DNA from 3 places in the Blautia sp. OF09-25XD genome. Region 2 is predicted to be linked to each of the others. Evidence: predicted binding sites of a transcription regulator. Region 2 holds the regulator's gene; each other region holds the start of a gene.

The links. The regulator Rex, encoded in region 2, represses fermentation and respiration genes when NADH is low (regulators of the CRP and FNR family bind a similar motif). The targets are predictions, from matches to a motif close to ATTGTTAANTANTTAACAAT.
Region 1: DXA93_RS10645 (L-lactate dehydrogenase) is a predicted target of Rex. The motif match lies at 1,804-1,823, and genes of this name have one in related genera.
Region 3: DXA93_RS14725 (iron-sulfur cluster assembly scaffold protein) is a predicted target of Rex. The motif match lies at 1,916-1,935, and genes of this name have one in related genera.

What each region holds. Positions count from the first base shown of each region.
Region 1 covers NZ_QUMG01000012.1:8,904-12,186, forward strand. The annotation lists gene DXA93_RS10640 (Mur ligase family protein) at 1-1,393, shown strand, start outside; gene DXA93_RS10645 (L-lactate dehydrogenase) at 1,897-2,844, shown strand; gene DXA93_RS10650 (CoB--CoM heterodisulfide reductase iron-sulfur subunit B family protein) at 3,051-3,283, shown strand, end outside.
Region 2 covers NZ_QUMG01000005.1:162,399-165,681, forward strand. The annotation lists partial or broken gene DXA93_RS06325 (NAD(P)H-hydrate dehydratase) at 1-1,162, opposite strand, end outside; gene DXA93_RS06330 (redox-sensing transcriptional repressor Rex) at 1,252-1,908, opposite strand; gene DXA93_RS06335 (ABC-F family ATP-binding cassette domain-containing protein) at 2,063-3,283, shown strand, end outside.
Region 3 covers NZ_QUMG01000020.1:29,464-32,746, reverse strand. The annotation lists gene DXA93_RS14735 (DNA topoisomerase) at 1-1,117, shown strand, start outside; gene DXA93_RS14730 (acyltransferase) at 1,166-1,837, shown strand; gene DXA93_RS14725 (iron-sulfur cluster assembly scaffold protein) at 2,055-2,747, shown strand; partial or broken gene DXA93_RS20725 (GGGtGRT protein) at 2,773-3,283, shown strand, end outside.

The DNA.
Region 1 (3,283 bases), on a different contig from region 2:
AGGAGCTGCATTCAAAGAGGCATACTTAAAAGACGCCGTAAACCGCGGTGCTGTTGCCTATGTAAGTGAAAAAAAATACGAAGCGGGAAAAGAAATTCCGGCGCTCATCGTCAACGATGCCAGAAAAGCACAGTTTGTGCTGGGTGAGGCGTTTTACGATTATCCGGCAAAGTCGCTGCATGTCACGGCGCTGACCGGAACAAAAGGAAAGACAACGACAGCCTATTACCTGCAGTCGATGCTCGATGCCTGCCTGAAAAAACAGGGCGGAAACGGATGTGCACTGTTAAGTTCGATTGAATATTACGACGGAAAGACGAGAGAAGCATCAACGCTCACCACGCCGGAATCCCTGGAGCTGTGCCGCCATATGCGCAATGCCGTAGATGCAGGCCTTTCCCATATGGTGATGGAAGCATCCTCCCAGGCGCTCAAATACGAGAGAGTCGGAAACACGCATTTTGATACCGCCATTTTCCTGAACATCTCCGAGGACCACATCAGCCCGACGGAGCACAAGGATTTTGATGATTATTTCCAGTCGAAATTAAAGATCTTCGACCGCTGCACCTGCGCCTGCGTGAACCTGGACAGCGACCATATCGAGGAAATCCTGAAAGCTGCGGCAAAATGCGAGCGCGTCGTTACGTTTGGATCGAAAGAAAATGCTGTAATCCGCGTGAGTGATATCAAGCCGGGCAGAGGAAAATTCTATTTCCATGTGGCAGGACCGGATTTCTCGGAAGATTTTACCCTGCCGGTGCACGGAGCCTTCAATGTGGAGAATGCCGTAGCTGCCATTGCGGCTGCCTGGTCGATGGGAATCCCGGTTTCGCTGATCAAGGAAAGCCTCCTTGGCGTCACCGTTCCGGGAAGGATGGAGACGTATGAGAGCAGCGCGGGCGAGGTCACGGCGATCGTGGATTTCGCGCACAATGGCCTGAGTTTTGAAAAAATGTTTGATACCGTAGCACTCGAATACCCGGGGAGCCGCGTAAGCGTTGTGTTCGGAACCCCGGGCGGAAAAGCATTCAACCGCAGAAAAGATATGGGTGAGATTTCCGGAAAACGGGCGGACCGGATTTTCCTCGTACCGGATGATCCGGGAAACGAAGATCCGCAGGCGATCTGTGAGGAGATCGGCGGGTACATAGCAAAGGAAGGTGCATCCTTCCAGATCCGCATGGACCGCGGAGCAGCAATCCGGGAGGCGATTCTTGGCGCCGTACCGGGAGAGGTTGTTCTGATCCTTGGAAAAGGCGCGGACGTGACGATGCACGTCGGAAACAGAAATGTGCCGTACCGGTCAGATGCCGTCTATGCAAAAGAGGCGCTTGCCGAATATGGAAATGCATTTGCCGAAGCGGCAACGGCTCGTGAAACAGAAGAATAGAAGCAAAAACAGAAAAAACAGAGCAAAAAAGACACGGAACAGAAAAATCCGTGTCTTTTTTGCGTCTGGCGGCAGCAGAAATGAAAATCAGACAGGAAATTTGGCGGATACATCCTACAAAATGTAGAAAAGAAGGACAGAAACTAGCCCGTATGACGAAAAGTTGTTAAAAATATAACGAACGAAAGTTAGACGTGTGAAACTAAACACAGAAAGCAAAAACCCGGGAACCATGCGGAAAAAGACGAATTCTGCGGGATGAAGGACAAAGCTGTAAGTTTTTGGAAAGAATTCTTGTGAAAAAGAACAAAAAATGGTATAATTGTATTGAAATATATCCAGAACACCCCTTCTGGAAGCGTACGGGCTCAGTGAGAAAAAAGATTTCACGAAAATGCTCGAAAAAAACACTTGTTAAATTCTTGTCATAGTGCTATGATAAGGAAAGTGAAAAATTTATCAATCACAAAAACCAACTAGGGGTATTTTAGAAAGGAGTATTTATGAGCAGCAAGATTACCATCATTGGAGCTGGAAGCGTTGGATCTACGATCGCCTATACACTGTCGAACGAAGACATCGCGTCTGAGATTGTTCTCATCGATATTAACAAGAAAAAAGTAGAGGGAGAGGTTATGGATATCGCGCAGGGTACCTGCTTCCGCGATCCGGTCTCCATCATCGCAGGTGAGTATGAGGATGCCAAGGACTCTGATATCGTAATTATTACTTCCGGTATTGCAAGAAAGCCTGGCCAGACCCGTATTGAGCTGACCCAGACCAATGTAAACATCTTAAAATCCATCACACCGGAAATCATAAAAGCGGCTCCGAATGCCATCTACATCATTGTAAGCAACCCGGTTGATATCATGACCTACGTGTTTACAAAGATCTCCGGACTTCCGGAAAACCAGATCCTTGGTTCTGGTACCATGCTGGATTCCGCGAGACTTCGCTGCGGACTGTCTGAACACCTCAACATTGCCCAGAAAAACATCCACGCTTACGTATTCGGTGAGCACGGCGATACTTCCTTCATTCCGTGGAGCGGCGCTTACGTTTCCGGTGTCAGCCTGGACGAGTACTACGAGACCGTAGAAAAAATGGGCAAGAACGTAACCAAGATCGACAAAGATGCTATGCTGGAGTACGTAAGAACTTCCGGCGGACAGGTTATTGCAAACAAAGGAGCTACTTTCTATGCAGTATCTGTTGCAGTATGCAAACTGGTAGCAACCATTCTTTCTTCTTCCGATTCTGTAGCAACCGTATCTTCCATGATGCACGGTGAGTACGGCATCGAGGATGTATGCTTAAGCACACTGACCCTCGTTGGACCGAAAGGCGTACAGGGCAAGATTCCGATGCGTATGACAAAAGAGGAAGTAGAAAAACTCAAAGCAAGTGCCGACGCATTAAAAGCAGTTATCGCACAGATCGAGCACTAAGAGCGGGCAATAAGCTCAAAACATAAAATTTATGGCAGTGGCAGAAAGTGCGAAAGAGCGGTATCTCCCACTGCCTTAACGTGCGCCTGAAGAAATTTTCCGCCGGGTGTACATAAAAAGAGTACCGGAAATTTTTCCGGTGCCGGACAGAAGATACCGCAGGAAAAATGGAAACCAACAGGAGCAAGTAAGAAAGGAGCAATTCCATGACCTACAGTTATTTTCCGGGCTGTACGCTGAAGAACAAAGCAAAAGATCTGGATCATTATGCCAGAGAGTGCGCAAAAGTTCTGGGATTTGAACTGGAAGAAATTGAAAACTGGCAGTGCTGCGGAGCTGTGTATCCACAGGCATCCGATGAAATCGCCACAAAACTTTCTTCGGTTCGCGCCTTAGCAGACGCCAAAGAAAAAGGACAGGATCTGATCACAGTCTGTTC
Region 2 (3,283 bases):
CGCTGGCATTCTGCAATGGTCATGTGCAGCAGCCGTGCAAGCTCTCCTACATGAGGCGTTAAAATTTTTTCTGCCCGGCAGCCCGAAAGAATCTCTGCATCTTCTGCAATCAGGTTCAGCGCATCTGCATCCAGAACAAGAGGAACTTCTGTGTGCTGCACCGTAAAACGAGCAGTTCTTTTGCCGTCCGGCTTTTGGAAAGTCCCGGTCCCGCAACAACAGCGTCCGCCCAGGCGAGATCCTGCAGCAGGGCTTCTTCCGGAAGCGGCTCATCCTCCTTCCAGAAATCCGCCATTGCTTCCGGCAGGGCACAGAAAAGCGGCGTACGGTTTCTTTCCTCTGTCACAACCTTTACCATGCCGGCACCGGATGCAAGGACTGCCCTGGCACACAAAACAGCGGCTCCGCACATGGCACCGGAACCGGCAAGTACCAGCACCTTTCCGAAGGTTCCCTTATTTCCCATCGGCGTGCGGGTAAGAAACCGGTCCAGATCTTCTTTTTCCACTGAACCGTACCAGGGCGTCTCCTCTTCTCCTGCATCAAAGCCGATTCCGATATCACGGACCAGGACCTCTCCGGCATATCGTTTTCCGGGATCAAAGAGAAGCCCTGGCTTTGCACAGGCAAATGTCACCGTGGCTCTGGCTTTCACCGCCGCATCAAGGACCTCTCCGGTATCCGTGTGGATCCCCGAAGGGATGTCCACGGCAAGAACAGGAACACCGCTTGCGCAGATTGCTTCCACTGCCCTCCGGTACTCCCCTGCCAGCGGACGGGATACGCCAATTCCAAAGATGGCATCTATGATAACAGTATATTCCCGGAAATCCGGATTCTTAACCTCACGGACCCCATAATTTTCCGCAATTTTCTTCTGTGCTCTCATGCCTTCACTGTATTTTTCCGGATTTCCAAGACAGAACAGTTCCGCATCCACCCCTTTCGTCTTTAAAATCCGTGCAATTGCCGCACCGTCCCCTCCATTATTTCCGGAACCGCACACAGCAAGGACTTTTCCTGTATCCCATGTTCCATTTTGAAGCTCCTCCACGCAGGACAGCGCTGCGCGCTCCATCAGTACCAGGGACGGTACCCCCATGGTTTCGATCGTATTGCGGTCTGCCTGCTTCATCTGTGCTGCTGTAAGAATCCGTTTCATCGCTTTTCCTCCTTTTCCTGCCTTATCCGGAAAGTGAACAGAAAAAGTCTCCGGTTTCCCGAAGACTCTCCTGCTTTTGTTTTGGTTTCTTAATTGTTCTTTGGATGCTCCGCCTCATATCTGGTCAGATTGTAGGAGAGACGCATCAGACTTTCGGAAAGATGGACGTTCTCGACGATCACATCTTTCGGAAGTTTTAAGTTTAGATCGGTATGTGCAAAATTCCAGATTGCTTTTACACCGTTGTCCACGAGAATCTCTGCCATCTCTACCGCTTTTGCTTTTGGCAGTGTCAAAGCCGCAATCTCTACATGGTGTTCCTTGATAAATTCCGGAAGCTCGTCCGCCATGCGGATTTCAATTCCGCGCACGGAGATTCCTTTTAATACCGGGTTGACGTCAAAAATACCGACCGTTTTGAATCCGCTTCTTTCAAAGGCCGCATAATTAGCAAGCGCCTGTCCCAGATTTCCGGCTCCGACAAAAATCATATTGTGGACTCTGTCCAGACCTAAAATTTTTCCAATCTCGCTGTACAGATACCGCACGTTATAACCATACCCCTGCTGGCCGAAGCCGCCGAAATTATTTAAATCCTGGCGAATCTGGGAAGCTGTCACTTTCATCCGCTCGCTCAGCTCACCGGAAGAGATCCGTTCTACTCCGTCCTCCAGCAATTCGCCCAGGTAACGATAATATCTAGGAAGTCTTTTGATAACTGCCCGCGAAATTCCTTTTTCTTCCAAGATAAATTCCTCCTTATTTACACCTGCATATATTCATATTATATATGGTTGATAGAAAATTGTCAAAGATTTCTTGAAATTTTGTGTATTACTCTCTATAATAAGGATGGTGTATTATGTCAAAATACAGAAATATGTTATCTGGAGGAACCACATGATTCTTGCATGTCAGAATATCTCGAAAGCATTCGGGACAACGGAAATTATCAAAAATGCATCTTTTCATATAGAAGAACGCGAAAAAACCGCACTGGTCGGCATCAACGGTGCCGGAAAATCGACGCTGTTAAAAATCATCATCGGCGAAATGAGGGCCGATGAGGGAGAGGTCATCCTCTCCAAAGGAAAGACGATGGGCTATCTCGCCCAGCATCAGGATCTGACCGGACACCTTTCCATTTACCAGGAAGTGCTGACCGCGAAACAGAATCTGATCGATATGGAGGAACGCCTCCGTCAGATGGAAAGTGATATGAATACAAAATCCGGTGCAGAGCTGGATGAACTTCTTTCCACCTACACCCGCCTCTCCCATACCTTTGAACTGGAAAACGGATACGCGTACCGCAGTGAAGTCGTCGGTGTTTTAAAAGGTCTTGGCTTTTCCGAGAGCGATTTTGAAAAACAGGTGGACTCCCTCTCCGGCGGTCAGAAGACCCGCGTGGCACTTGGTAAACTGCTGCTCACCAAACCGGACATCATTCTGCTCGACGAGCCGACCAACCACCTCGATATGGACTCGATCTCCTGGCTCGAAACGTATCTTTTAAATTACAGCGGAGCCGTCCTGATCGTCTCCCATGACCGTTACTTTCTCGACCGCGTTGTCACAAAAGTCGTTGAAGTGGACAATAAAAAAGTAACAACTTTTGAGGGAAACTATACCGCCTACAGTCAAAAAAAAGCAATGCTCCGTGAAGCCGCTTACCATGCCTGGGTCAACCAGCAGCAGGAAATCCACCATCAGGAAGAAGTCATTGCAAAGCTGAAATCTTTCAACCGCGAGAAATCCATCAAACGCGCCGAGAGCCGTGAAAAAATGCTGGACAAAATGGATGTGCTGGAAAAGCCGACCGAAGTACGCTCCGATATGCGGATCCGTCTGGAACCGCGCATCACAAGCGGAAACGATGTGCTGACCGTCGAGCACCTCTCCAAAGCCTTCCCGGGACAGACGCTTTTCCAGGATCTGAATTTCGAAATCAAGCGCGGGGAGCGCGTCGCAATCATCGGAAACAACGGAACGGGAAAAACGACGATCTTAAAGATCTTAAACGAAGTCATCCGCCCGGATGCCGGCTCTTTTACACTTGGAAGCCGTGTACAGATCGGTTACTACGATCAGGAGCATCAGGTGCTCCACATGGAAAAGACC
Region 3 (3,283 bases), on a different contig from region 2:
CCAGGAGCTTTACGAGAAAAAGCTGGTTACCTATCCGCGTACCGACGCCCGTGTGCTTTCTTCTGCCGTTGCAAAGGAAATCAGCAAGAACCTGCGCGGCCTGCAGCAGTACAACATCTGCCGCGGTCTTGCGGATGAAATTTTACAGGGCGAGAGCTGGAAAAAGATCGGTTCCACCCGTTATACGAATGATAAACAGATCACTGACCACTACGCAATCATTCCGACCGGACAGGGCCTTGGCAATCTGCGGAATCTTTCGGAGCTTTCCGCCAAAGTATACGAAACGATTGTCCGCCGTTTTCTTAGCATCTTCTATCCATCGGCCGTCTATCAGAAGGTCGTGCTTGTGACGGAAATCGGCGGCGAACAGTTCTTTTCCAACTTCCGTGTCCTCGTGGAGGAGGGCTACTTAAAAGCAATGCACTACTCCTTCTTCCGTAAAAAGGATGAGGACGAGGACGGAAAAAAGGACGAGGAAACAACGTGCGATCCCGCATTTCTTGTCGCGCTGTCCCAGTTAAAGAAAGGCAGTGAACTGAACCTGCTCGGCCTTTCAATGAAAGAGGGCGAAACCTCCCCGCCGAAGCGCTATACTTCCGGTTCCATGATCCTTGCGATGGAGAATGCCGGACAGCTCATCGAAGATGAGGAGCTGCGTGAGCAGATCAAGGGAAGCGGCATCGGAACGAGTGCAACGCGTGCGGAGATCTTAAAAAAGCTTGTCTTTATCAAGTATCTCGCGCTGAACAAAAAGACACAGGTCATCACACCAACGCAGCTCGGTGAAATGATCTATGACGTCGTCCACCAGTCCATCCGCCCGCTTCTGAACCCGGAGCTGACAGCAAGCTGGGAAAAGGGACTCACCTATGTGGCGGAGGGATCCATTACCTCTGAGGAATATATGGGAAAACTGGAAAACTTTGTAACACGCCACACCGTGAATGTAAAGCAGATGCGGAACCAGTTCCAGTTAAAGAGCAGTTTTGATGCGTCCGCGCCGTACTATAAAAAAGCCTCTTCCACACGTTCCGGTGCCGGAAAAAGCACGTCTTCAAGAAGCTCTTCTGCAAAGTCTTCTTTGAACAGAAAAAAGACCGCACAGAACACTTGAAATGTGGTAAGATAAACAGGAACAGAAAAAAGAAAGGATGAATCACTCATGAAAGATGCAACCATTTCTGAACTTTATGATTTAACCCAGACCATTGCCGCAAAAATCTTTGAAGGCAAAACGTATCCATGGGAAGTGCTTCCGCTCATCAAGGACTTTATTCTTGAACTCGGCGAGACGCTTGATCCGGCAGAATACGAAAAACGCGGTGAAAATATCTGGATCGCAAAAGATGCCAGTATCGCACCGACCGCTTCCATCAACGGCCCATGCATCATCGGAAAAGGCGCGGAGATCCGCCAGTGTGCTTTTATCCGCGGAAATGCCATCGTCGGCGAGGGCGCTGTCGTTGGTAACTCCACCGAGCTGAAAAATGTCATTCTCTTTAATAAAGTACAGGTTCCGCACTACAATTACGTCGGTGACTCTGTTCTTGGCTACAAAGCGCACATGGGTGCCGGTTCCATTACTTCCAATGTAAAGTCCGACAAGAAGCTTGTCGTTGTCAAAAGCGCCGATGAGCAGATCGAAACCGGACTGAAAAAATTCGGTGCGATGCTCGGCGATGAAGTTGAGGTCGGCTGTAACAGCGTATTGAACCCGGGAACGGTTGTCGGAAGAAATTCCAACATTTATCCACTCTCCTGTGTTCGCGGCGTGATCCCGTCAGGTCATATTTTTAAGAATGCGAAAGAAATTGTCAAAAAATCTGATAATTAAAAAAAATCTCTTTTATCGAGAGAAAACCAAACCGATTGATTTAAAAGACCGCCGGAAATTTTATCGTTTTCCGGTGGTCTTTGCAATTTTTTATCAAAATATGCTGGACGAATGACCAATTTTGTGAGACAATAACCATAGGTCTGTGAACAGGCTGGAAACAGTCCGTTCGAAAGACAAAAGCTCAAATAAGTACATATTTGAAAGGAGTTTAACAATGACTTATTCACACGAAGTAGAAATGATGTGTCCGGTTGCCCAGGGCGTGCATCACGGTGCAGCTCCGATTCCGGAGGAAGCAAAATGGGTAAAAGCAAAAGAAATCAAAGACATTTCCGGATTCACTCACGGTATTGGCTGGTGCGCACCGCAGCAGGGTACCTGCAAGCTGACTCTGAACGTAAAAGAGGGCGTTATCCAGGAAGCTCTCGTTGAGACCATCGGATGTTCAGGAATGACTCATTCTGCAGCTATGGCATCTGAGATTCTGCCAGGACTTACCATCCTTGAGGCACTGAATACTGACCTTGTGTGTGATGCTATCAATACTGCTATGAGAGAGCTCTTCCTGCAGATCGTTTACGGAAGAAGCCAGAGTGCATTCTCCGAGGACGGACTGGTTGTAGGCGCAGGCCTGGAAGACCTTGGTAAAGGACTTCGTTCCCAGGTTGGTACCATGTACGGAACTCTTGCAAAAGGACCTCGTTACCTGGAGATGACCGACGGTTATGTAACAGGTATCGCTCTGGATGCAGATGATGAGATTATCGGTTACAAATTCATCAACTTCGGAAAGATGATGGACTTCATCAAAGCCGGCGATGATGCAAACACAGCTTTCGAAAAAGCAAGCGGACAGTACGGACGTGTTGCTGATGCTGTTAAGATCGTTGACCCGAGAAAAGAGTAATCAGATAATTTAGGAGGATAGGAAAATGGCTTTATTTGAATCATATGAAAGAAGAGAGAAACAGATTCTGGCTAAGCTTGCTGAGTACGGAATCAACTCCATCGAAGAAGCTGCAGAAGTTACAAAAGCTGCTGGCCTTGATGTATACAAAATGATCGAAGGCATTCAGCCAATCTGCTTCGAGAATGCAAAATGGGCTTACACTGTAGGCGCAGCAATCGCAATCAAAAAAGGATGCCGCAAAGCTTCTGAAGCTGCTGCAGCAATCGGTGAGGGACTTCAGTCCTTCTGTATCCCGGGTTCTGTAGCAGATCAGCGTAAAGTTGGTCTTGGCCATGGTAACCTTGGTAAAATGCTTCTGGAAGAGGACACCGAGTGCTTCGCATTCCTGGCTGGACATGAGTCCTTCGCAGCTGCTGAGGGTGCTATCGGTATCGCTGAAAAAGCAAACAAAGTACGTCAGAAACCTCTGCGTGTTATCCTGAACGGTCTTGGAAAAGACGCTGCTCAGATCATCGCTCGTATCAACGGCTTTA